2 regions of the Pseudomonas sp. 3A(2025) genome follow, and region 2 is predicted to be linked to the other one. Evidence: predicted binding sites of a transcription regulator. Region 2 holds the regulator's gene; the other holds the start of a gene.

Region 1 (4,105 bases), on a different contig from region 2:
AACCGCTACCTGCACAAGAACGGTCAGGTGGTGCACATCATGTGGTCGGCGCGCTGGTCGGAGGTCGATCACTTGCGCATTGCCGTGGCCCGCGACATCACCGAATTGAAGCGCGCCGATAACTTGCGTGTGAGCCTGTTGCAGATTTCCGAAGCGGCCAATGGCTGTGATGAGCTGCCGTGCCTGTTTCAGCGTATCCATCAGGTGCTGGAGGCTCTGCTGCCGGCGCGCAACCTGTCGATTTCGTTGTATGGGCCGCGCCGCGATGTGTTGACGTTCGCCTATCACGTCGATGAGCAGGACGATCATTCCAGTGTTCAGGCGTTGGCTTATGAAGTGGTGCGCAGCGGTGAGCCGTCGTTGTCCGGTGCCGATCAAACGCCGGCCTGGCTGGGTGTTCCTTTGCAGACGGCCGGCGGCATCATCGGTGCACTGATGGTCAAGGGTACGCCTGAGAGTCCGGCCTACACCGCGCACGATCAGGCGCTGCTGCAGTTCGTTTCCGGTCAGGTGGCGGCAGCTATCGAGCGCAATCAGTTGCACGAGCGGCTGCAATCGATGGCGCGCTACGACCAGCTCACCGGCCTGGCCAACCGCATGCTGCTACAGGAGCGCCTGCAAGGCGCGGTCGAGCATGCGCAGCGCCATGGCGACAAACTGGCGGTGCTGTATCTGGACCTCGACAAGTTCAAGCAGGTCAACGATACCCTCGGCCATGCTGCCGGCGATGCACTGCTGCAAGAAGTCGCCAGGCGTCTCAAGGCCAGCGTGCGCAGCAGCGATACGGTGGCGCGTATCGGCGGCGACGAGTTTGTGGTGTTGCTGGAGCGGGTGCAGGCCGACACCGATGCCGCACGCGTGGCGCAGACCATTCAGAGCGCCCTGCAAGTGCCGATGCAACTGGAGGGGCGGCGCTGGACTATTTCTTCGAGCATCGGCATTGCCCGCTATCCGCAAGACGCCACTGACCTTGCGCAGTTGTTCCGCCATGCCGATCAGGCGATGTACCGCGCCAAGCGCCAAGGCTGATCAGCATCAGTGGTATTGTCGGCGTTTTCTCAGGGCATAAGGACAACTCCCCATGACAACGACAGTGCTGGTGCTGGTCGAAAACCTCAACGAATACCTGCCGATTCTGGAAGACAGCGGGTTTCGCTTGCTGCGCGCACCGACCGCCGCCCTGCGCGCCGACACCATCGCCCGGCATGCCGATGAGATCGAGGCGGTGGTGACCCGTGGGCCGTTGGGTTTCTTTGCCGAAGAAATGGACGCTTTGCCAAAGCTGCGCATTATCTGTGTCAGCGGTGCCGGTTATGAAAAGGTCGATGTTCCGGCCGCCGAAGCACGTGGTATCCAGGTCACCAATGGTGCCGGGGTCAATGCGCCGACCGTGGCCGACCATGCGTTGGCCTTGTTGCTGGCCGTGGTGCGCGACATCCCGCAAGCTGATGCCTCAGTGCGCCGCAGCGAGTGGCGCAAGGCAATGTGCCCGTCACTGGCCGGCAAACGCCTGGGCATTGTCGGTCTGGGTGCGGTGGGGCTGGCGATTGCCCGGCGCGCCGCGGCCTTCGATATCCGTATCGGCTACCACAACCGCCGCCCGCGCCAGGACTGCGAATACGCCTGGTACGCCTCGGTGCTGGAACTGGCCCGAGACTCCGATTTCCTGTTGCTGGCCACGCCGGGTGGCGCCGATACCCGGCATCTGGTCGATGCCGAAGTGCTCAAGGCGCTCGGGGCGCAGGGTTATGTGGTGAATATCGCCCGCGCCAGCGTGGTCGATACCGCGGCGCTGCTCGATGCCTTGCAGGCGCGCAGCATTGCCGGTGCGGCGCTGGATGTGTTCGATGACGAGCCCTCGGTGCCCGATGCCTTCAAGATCCTCGATAACGTGGTGCTGACCCCGCATGTCGCCGGGCTTTCGCCGGAGGCGTCGCATGACTCGGTGCGCCTGGTGGCCGACAACCTGCTGGCGTTGTTCGCAGGCTTGCCGGTGCTGACGCCGGTGTCGTCCCGTTAAATTGCAGTACTGGGCGGTGTTCGCACAAAACCGCCTTTATACAGTCATCTCCTGTTAAAGCCCGGTCAGCCGCTCCCGATAATAAAGGCATCTTCCCTCTGTGCTTCACAAGGATCTGCCATGCGCCTCAACCACATGAGCATCGCTACCCGGGCGTGCCTGAGTTTCGGTCTTATCGCTGCCCTGGTCGTATTTCTCGGCCTGTTCGGTATGCACAATGCTTCAAGTATCCGCAGTGCGCTGGTGCATACCGAAGAGGTCACCCTGGCTGGTAGCCGTTCGCTGGCGCAGATTCGCGATAACCAGTTGGGGATCCGGGTCATTACCCTGCGCATGATGCTCAATCGCGAACCTGCGGTGCTGACCCCGACCCTGGCGCGTCTTGAGGTGCTGATCGGGCAACTGGACACCTCGATGCAGAATTACCAGAAGGTCGTGACCGAGCAGGGCAAGCCCGCGTTCAACGACATGCTGACCACGCTGGGCAACTACCGGCGTCTGCTCGACGAATACCGCAACCTGTCCAGCCAGAACCGCCTGGACGAGATGCGCAACCTGCTCAATGGCGGCATTCAGGATGCCTCGAACAAGACCGGCGAGCTGTTTTCCGAGCTGCTGCGGATCAATATCGAAGAAAGCGCAGCGTCCAATACCCAGGCCACCGAGCGTTACGAGAGCACCCGGCTGTGGTCTGCGCTGGTGCTCGGCCTGGCATTGGTGCTGACCTGCGTGCTGGCCTGGGGTTTGATCCGCAGTATCGTCAGGCCGCTGCGTGAGGCCATCGATCTGGCCCGCGCGGTGGCCGACGGCGATCTCACCCATCGCTTGCAGGCGCAAGGCAAGGACGAGCCGGCGCAACTGATCGAAGCGCTGGCGCGTATGCAGCACAATCTGCGTGAGGCCTTGGGCCTGATCAACCAGACTGCCGTGCAATTGGGCCAGTCGAGCAATGACGTCGGCCAGATTACCCAGCGCAGCCTGAGCGAAACGGCGCAGCAGCACGACGAGATCGAACAGGCCGCCACGGCGGTCAACGAGATGACCGCCGCGGTGGAAGAGGTGGCCAGCAATGCGGTGTCCACCTCGCAGGTCTCCGATGACTCGCAACGCATTGCCGAGCGCGGCAATCGGCAGGTGCAGCACACCCTGTCGACTATTCGTACGCTGGGCGAGGGCATGCAGCAAGCGTCCACCAACATCGGCGAGCTGGCTCAGGAGTCGCAAAAAATCGGCAAGGTGCTGGATGTGATTCGTGCCATTGCCGAGCAGACCAACCTGCTGGCGCTCAATGCTGCCATCGAGGCGGCGCGGGCCGGTGATGCCGGGCGTGGCTTTGCGGTGGTTGCCGATGAAGTTCGGGCACTGGCCGGGCGCACCCAGGCCTCGACCCTGGAAATCGAGCAGATGGTCTCGACCATCCAGAACGGCACGCAGCAGGCCGTGCAAGCCATGCAGGGCGGCACTCGCCAGGTGGATGACACGCTGCAAAGTGCGCAAGCCACCGGCCAGGCGCTGGAAGAGATCAACCTGGCCATCGTCGCCATTCATGAGCGTAATCTGGTGATCGCCAGTGCCGCCGAAGAACAGGCCCAGGTGGCGCGTGAAATCGACCGCAATCTGGTCAATATTCGTGATCTGTCGGTGAAAACCTCCGAGGCGTCCAGCGAAACCGGGCGCTCGGTCAATGCCTTGCGCGGTACGGTGGGCGCTTTGCAAGAGATGCTGGGGCGTTTTCATTTATAAGCGGGAACCGCATTGCCTTAATCGGGTCTGAGGCGTGCCTCCCGGTTTGGCAACGGCAAAAACCCTTTGTTTATTCGGGTTTTTGCCGTAATTGTTCGATATTCAGGCCTGCGGTGGGTTGCCGAGTCTTGAAGGCGGCCTTAGACTGCCGCCCCTCGTGAATAGAGTGCGCGGCAGCGCCTGACAGCCAGGGCGCTTGAAACGCTCGCGGCAAGCACTCTCCTTACCGGCTAAATGCACGTTTTTTATTAGAGAAATCAATGACAAAGGAACAGTTGCTGGCCATGCCGGCCGATGACTACATGAACGCCGAGCAGCAAGCTTTCTTCGTCAAGCTGTTGC
Region 2 (5,674 bases):
AACAGCGGCAAGGCCTTGTCGCGCACGATCACCACTTCCTGGCCATCGACGACGTTGGTGGTCGACAGGTCGAGGTGGAAGATCTCGTTGACGTTGACCAGCGGGAAGGCAAAGGCCTGGTCGGCCAGCATGACCATCAGCGTCGGCATGATTGCCAGCGTCAGCGGCACCTTGATGACGATCTTGGAGCCCTGACCCTTGGTCGAGTAGATGTTGATCGAGCCGTTGAGCTGGGAAATCTTGGTTTTCACCACGTCCATGCCCACACCGCGTCCCGACACATCGGAAATCTCGGTCTTGGTCGAGAACCCCGGCGCGAAGATCAGGTTGTAGCAGTCGGTGTCGCTCAGGCGGTCGGCCGCATCCTTGTCCATCACACCGCGCTTGACGGCGATGGCACGCAGCACTGCCGGGTCCATGCCCTTGCCGTCGTCGGAGATCGACAACAGGATATGGTCGCCCTCTTGCTCGGCAGACAGAACCACCTTGCCGCCGCGAGGCTTGCCGGAGGCTTCACGCTCTTCGGGGGTTTCCACACCGTGGTCCACCGCGTTACGCACCAAGTGGACCAGCGGGTCGGCCAGCGCCTCGACGAGGTTCTTGTCGAGGTCGGTTTCTTCGCCGACCAGCTCCAGGTTGATTTCTTTCTTGAGCTGCCGCGCCAGGTCGCGAACCAGTCGCGGGAAGCGACCGAAGACCTTCTTGATCGGCTGCATGCGCGTCTTCATGACCGCGGTTTGCAGGTCGGCCGTCACCACATCGAGGTTGGACACCGCCTTGGACATGGCTTCGTTGCCGCTGTTGAGCCCCAGGCGCACCAGACGGTTACGCACCAGTACCAGCTCGCCGACCATGTTCATGATCTCGTCCAGGCGCGCAGTATCGACGCGCACCGTGGTTTCGGACTCGACCGCAGCCGGTTTTTCCGCAGCGGCAGGGGCCGCACGGGCGGGCGCGGGAGCCGGTGCCGCAGAACGTGCGGCAGGCGCAGCAGCAGGCTTGGCAACCGGTGCCGCAGCCGCCGCCGGAGCAGCAGCTTTGGCCACTGGCGCAGGCGCTGCAGACACGGCCGCAGCCACTGCATCCGGCTCGAACTTGCCCTTGCCATGCAACTGGTCGAGCAGGTTTTCGAATTCGTGTTCGGTGATTTCGTCCGAAGCCGGCTTGGTTTCGGGCTTTGTTTCAGCCTTGGCAATCGCGACAGCCGGGGCGCTGGCAGCCACGGGCGTAGCCTTGTCAGCGTCGAACGAGCCTTTGCCGTGCAACTGGTCGAGCAGCGCTTCGAACTCGTCGTCGGTGATTTCGTCGCTTGCCGGTACAGGCGCCGAGACGGGCGCAGGCGCAGCACTGGCCGTCGATGCAGAAGCCACACTGGCGTCGAACGAACCCTTGCCATGCAACTGATCGAGCAGTGCTTCAAATTCGTGATCGGTGATTTCATCGCTGGCCGGCACAGGCACTTGCGGCGCAGGTGCCGGCGCTGACGCAGCCACCGCATCGGACTTGGCACCATGCAGCGAATCGAGCAGGCGCTCGAACTCGTCGTCAGTGATTTCATCGTCTGGCGCCGGTGCTTCAGGCTCTGCAACGGCGGCCACGGGCGCAGCAGCCACAGGTTCCGGCGCAGCAGGCGCCTCGTCGGCAGCCTGCGGGTCGGCCAGACGTGCCAGTGCCGCCAGCAATTCGGGGGTGGCAGGCGTAACGTCGCTACGCTCGCGCACCTGGCCGAACATGCTGTTGACGGTGTCCAGTGCCTCGAGGACCACGTCCATCAATTCAGAGTCTACGCGCCGCTCACCCTTGCGCAGGATGTCGAACACGTTCTCGGCAATGTGGCAGCACTCCACCAGCTCATGCAGCTGGAGGAAGCCGGCGCCCCCTTTAACAGTGTGAAAACCGCGAAAAATTGCGTTGAGCAAGTCTGCGTCATCGGGTCGACTTTCAAGCTCGACCAGCTGTTCGGACAATTGCTCGAGAATCTCGCCGGCCTCTACCAGAAAATCCTGAAGGATCTCTTCATCGGCGCCGAAGCTCATGGGGGTGCTCCCTAAAATTAACCGTCAAGACCTAGAAGCCGAGGCTCGATAACAAGTCGTCCACATCATCCTGACCGGAAACGACATCTTCCCGTTTATCGGCATGAATTTGCGGACCTTCACCTTGGGCGAGATTTTTTTTCGGATTATTTTCCGCCAACAGTGCTTCACGATCATGTTCGATGCCGGCAAAGCGATCGACATGGCTGGCCATCAACACCAGCTTGAGCAAATTGCTCTCAACCTCCGTGACCAGTTGCGTGACACGCTTGATCACTTGACCGGTCAGGTCCTGGTAGTCCTGAGCAAGCAGAATATCGTTGAGGTTGGTCGCCACGCTGTGGCTTTCCTTTTCGGTTCGAGAAAGAAAGCTCTCAACGCGCTTGGCCAGCTCGCGAAACTCTGCGGCACCGATCTCGCGGCGCATCAGACGCCCCCAATCGGCACTCAAGGTCTTGGCATCGTCGCTGAGGCTGTTCATCAACGGCGTGCTTTGCTCCACCAGGTCCATGGTGCGGTTGGCCGCACCTTCGGTCAGGCGCACAACATACGACAAGCGCTCGGTGGCGTCCGTGATCTGCGACACCTCTTCGGCTTGCGGCATATGCGGATCGATCTGGAAGTTGACGATCGCACTGTGCAATTCGCGCGTCAGCTTGCCCACTTCCTGATACAGGCCGCGGTCGCGGGTCTGGTTGAGCTCATGGATCAATTGCACTGCATCGCCGAACTTGCCTTTTTCAAGGCTGGCGACGAGCTCATGCGCATGTCTCTTCAGGGTCGACTCGAAGTCACCCAGTGAATCGTTGTTGTCCATAGCGCCCTCGCGGCATGCATCAGCTATTGACGCGCTCGAAGATCTTTTCGATCTTTTCTTGCAGTACCTGGGCGGTGAAAGGCTTTACCACATAGCCATTAACACCGGCCTGGGCTGCCTCGATGATCTGCTCGCGCTTGGCCTCGGCGGTCACCATCAATACCGGGATGTTCTTCAGACGTTCGTCCTGGCGCACCTGACGCAACAGGTCGATGCCGGACATGCCGGGCATGTTCCAGTCGGTGACCAGAAAATCGAAACCGCCGCTTTGCAGCATCGGCAGCGCGGTCAGGCCATCATCGGCTTCCGAGGTGTTGGTGAACCCCAGATCACGCAACAGGTTTTTTATGATCCGCCGCATCGTTGAGAAATCATCAACGATGAGGATTTTCATGTTCTTGTCCAATTCGACCTCCAAGCAGTCCTGAACGAGCCCGGCTCCCGGACCCGCTGTTCACTCAATACTGGCACAGCACATTACTGACCGTTTGCAGCCTTCACATACCGGGCACATGGACACGGCCAAAGCGCCTGAAACAGCTCCCCCAAGGGTTTGCTGACAGGCTCCTGCCTTGTCTGGGTACTCGACACATGACGCCTTGCACAGCCGGTCAGCGCGCGCGCCACTCCCCCAAACGCCCTCGCAAACGCGCGGCGCACTGGCTGTGTAACTGGCTAACCCGTGATTCGCTGACCCCCAGGACCTCACCGATCTCCTTGAGGTTCAGCTCTTCGTCATAATACAGCGCCAACACCAGACGCTCACGCTCCGGCAGATTGGCGATGGCATCGGCCAGCGCGGCCTGGAAGCGCTCGTCTTCAAGGTCCCGCGACGGCTCCAGCGAAGCGCTGGCGCCATCCTCGTGCAACCCGTCATGCTCGCCGTCCTGCAAAAGGTCGTCGAAGCTGAACAGGCGGCTGCCCAAGGTGTCGTTCAAGATAGCGTAATAATCATCCAGACTTAACTGGAGTTCGGCAGCAATCTCATGATCTTTAGCGTCGCGGCCGGTTTTTGCTTCGATGCTGCGGATCGCGTCACTGACCATACGGGTATTTCGGTGCACCGAACGCGGCGCCCAGTCACCTTTGCGCACCTCGTCGAGCATCGCGCCGCGAATGCGAATACCGGCATAAGTCTCGAAACTGGCGCCTTTGCTCGAATCGTATTTGGTCGACACTTCCAGCAGGCCGATCATACCGGCCTGGATCAGATCTTCCACCTGCACACTGGCGGGCAACCGTGCCAGCAGGTGATAGGCAATACGCTTGACCAACGGCGCATAGCGCTCGATCAGTTCGTACTGCGAATTCCTGGAAGCCTTGCTGTACATCTGATAACCGCTGGCTGTCATTGAACAGGTCCCGCTGCGCTGGTCTGGTGAACAAGCCGTTCGACGAAGAACTCAAGGTGCCCGCGCGGGTTGGCCGGCAGAGGCCAGGTATCGACCTTCTGGGCAATGGCCTTGAACGCCAGAGCGCACTTGGAACGCGGGAATGCTTCGTAGACGGCGCGCTGTTTCTGCACGGCCTTGCGTACGCACTCATCATAGGGAACGGCGCCGACGTACTGCAGAGCCACATCAAGGAAACGGTCGGTAACCTTGGTCAGTTTGGCAAACAGGTTGCGTCCTTCCTGGGGGCTTTGGGCCATATTGGCCAAAACCCGAAAGCGGTTCATGCCGTAATCGCGATTGAGCAGTTTGATCAGGGCATAGGCATCGGTGATCGAGGTCGGTTCGTCGCACACCACCAGCAGCACTTCCTGCGCTGCGCGCACGAAACTGACCACCGATTCGCCAATGCCGGCCGCGGTGTCGATGACCAGTACATCGAGGTTGTCGCCAATCTCGCTGAACGCCTGGATCAGGCCGGCATGCTGGGCAGGCGCCAGATGCACCATGCTCTGGGTACCGGAGGCGGCCGGCACGATGCGCACACCGCCAGGACCCTGCAACAGCACATCGCGCAGCTCGCAGCGGCCTTCGATGACATCGGCCAGGGTGTGCTTGGGAGTCAGGCCCAGCAGGACATCGACATTGGCCAGGCCAAGGTCGGCATCGAGCAGCATGACGCGTCGCCCAAGCTCGGCCAGCGCCAGTGAGAGATTCACTGACACGTTGGTCTTGCCGACGCCACCTTTGCCGCCGGTCACGGCGATAACCTGTACGGGATGCATGCTGCCCATGTTATTTCATTACCTTGTCATGCGTAGACCGAAACCACATTACGGACTGCACGTTCGCGGACGAACAATGCCTGGCAGACCAGAGATGCAGGGACTTTCCAATCGTTTCCATCAATTACCCCACCTGCTTGCCAGGGGTGTGATACAGGTCGGCGAACATATCGGCCATGGCCTCTTCGCTCGGCTCATCCTGCATCTGCACACTGACTGCCCGGCTCACCAACTGGTGACGACGCGGCAAATGCAGATCATCAGGAATACGTGGCCCATCGGTCAGATAGGCCACGGGCAATTCGTGACTGATTGCAAGACTCAGCACTTCGCCAAGGCTTGCGGTTTCATCCAGCTTGGTCAGGATGCAGCCGGCCAGGCCACAGCGCTTGTAGCTGTGATAGGCCGCCGTCAGCACCTGCTTCTGGCTGGTAGTGCCCAGCACCAGGTAGTTACGTGAACGAATCCCGCGCCCGGCCAGGCTTTCCAGTTGCAGGCGCAGCGCCGGGTCGCTGGCTTGCAGGCCGGCGGTGTCGATCAGCACGACGCGCTTGCGAATCAACGGTTCCAGTGCCTGGGCCAGCGACTGGCCCGGGTCGACGTGGGTGACCGGTACATTGAGAATCCGCCCCAGGGTCTTGAGCT

Evidence for each region. The regulator FliA, encoded in region 2, starts transcription of late flagellar genes. The targets are predictions, from matches to a motif close to CTAAAGTTTNNNNNNNNNNNGCCGNTAA.
Region 1: ACYP2A_RS11465 (methyl-accepting chemotaxis protein) is a predicted target of FliA. The motif match lies at 2,075-2,102, and genes of this name have one in related genera.

The regions. Positions count from the first base shown of each region.
Region 1 covers NZ_BAAILM010000031.1:49,630-53,734, forward strand. Annotated here, with positions in the region: gene ACYP2A_RS11455 (diguanylate cyclase domain-containing protein) at 1-1,029, shown strand, start outside; gene ACYP2A_RS11460 (2-hydroxyacid dehydrogenase) at 1,082-2,020, shown strand; gene ACYP2A_RS11465 (methyl-accepting chemotaxis protein) at 2,141-3,763, shown strand; gene ACYP2A_RS11470 (TraR/DksA family transcriptional regulator) at 4,024-4,105, shown strand, end outside.
Region 2 covers NZ_BAAILM010000030.1:47,781-53,454, forward strand. Annotated here, with positions in the region: partial or broken gene ACYP2A_RS11070 (chemotaxis protein CheA) at 1-2,036, opposite strand, end outside; gene ACYP2A_RS11075 (protein phosphatase CheZ) at 2,068-2,853, opposite strand; gene ACYP2A_RS11080 (chemotaxis response regulator CheY) at 2,873-3,247, opposite strand; gene fliA (RNA polymerase sigma factor FliA) at 3,465-4,205, opposite strand; gene fleN (flagellar synthesis regulator FleN) at 4,202-5,038, opposite strand; gene flhF (flagellar biosynthesis protein FlhF) at 5,154-5,674, opposite strand, start outside.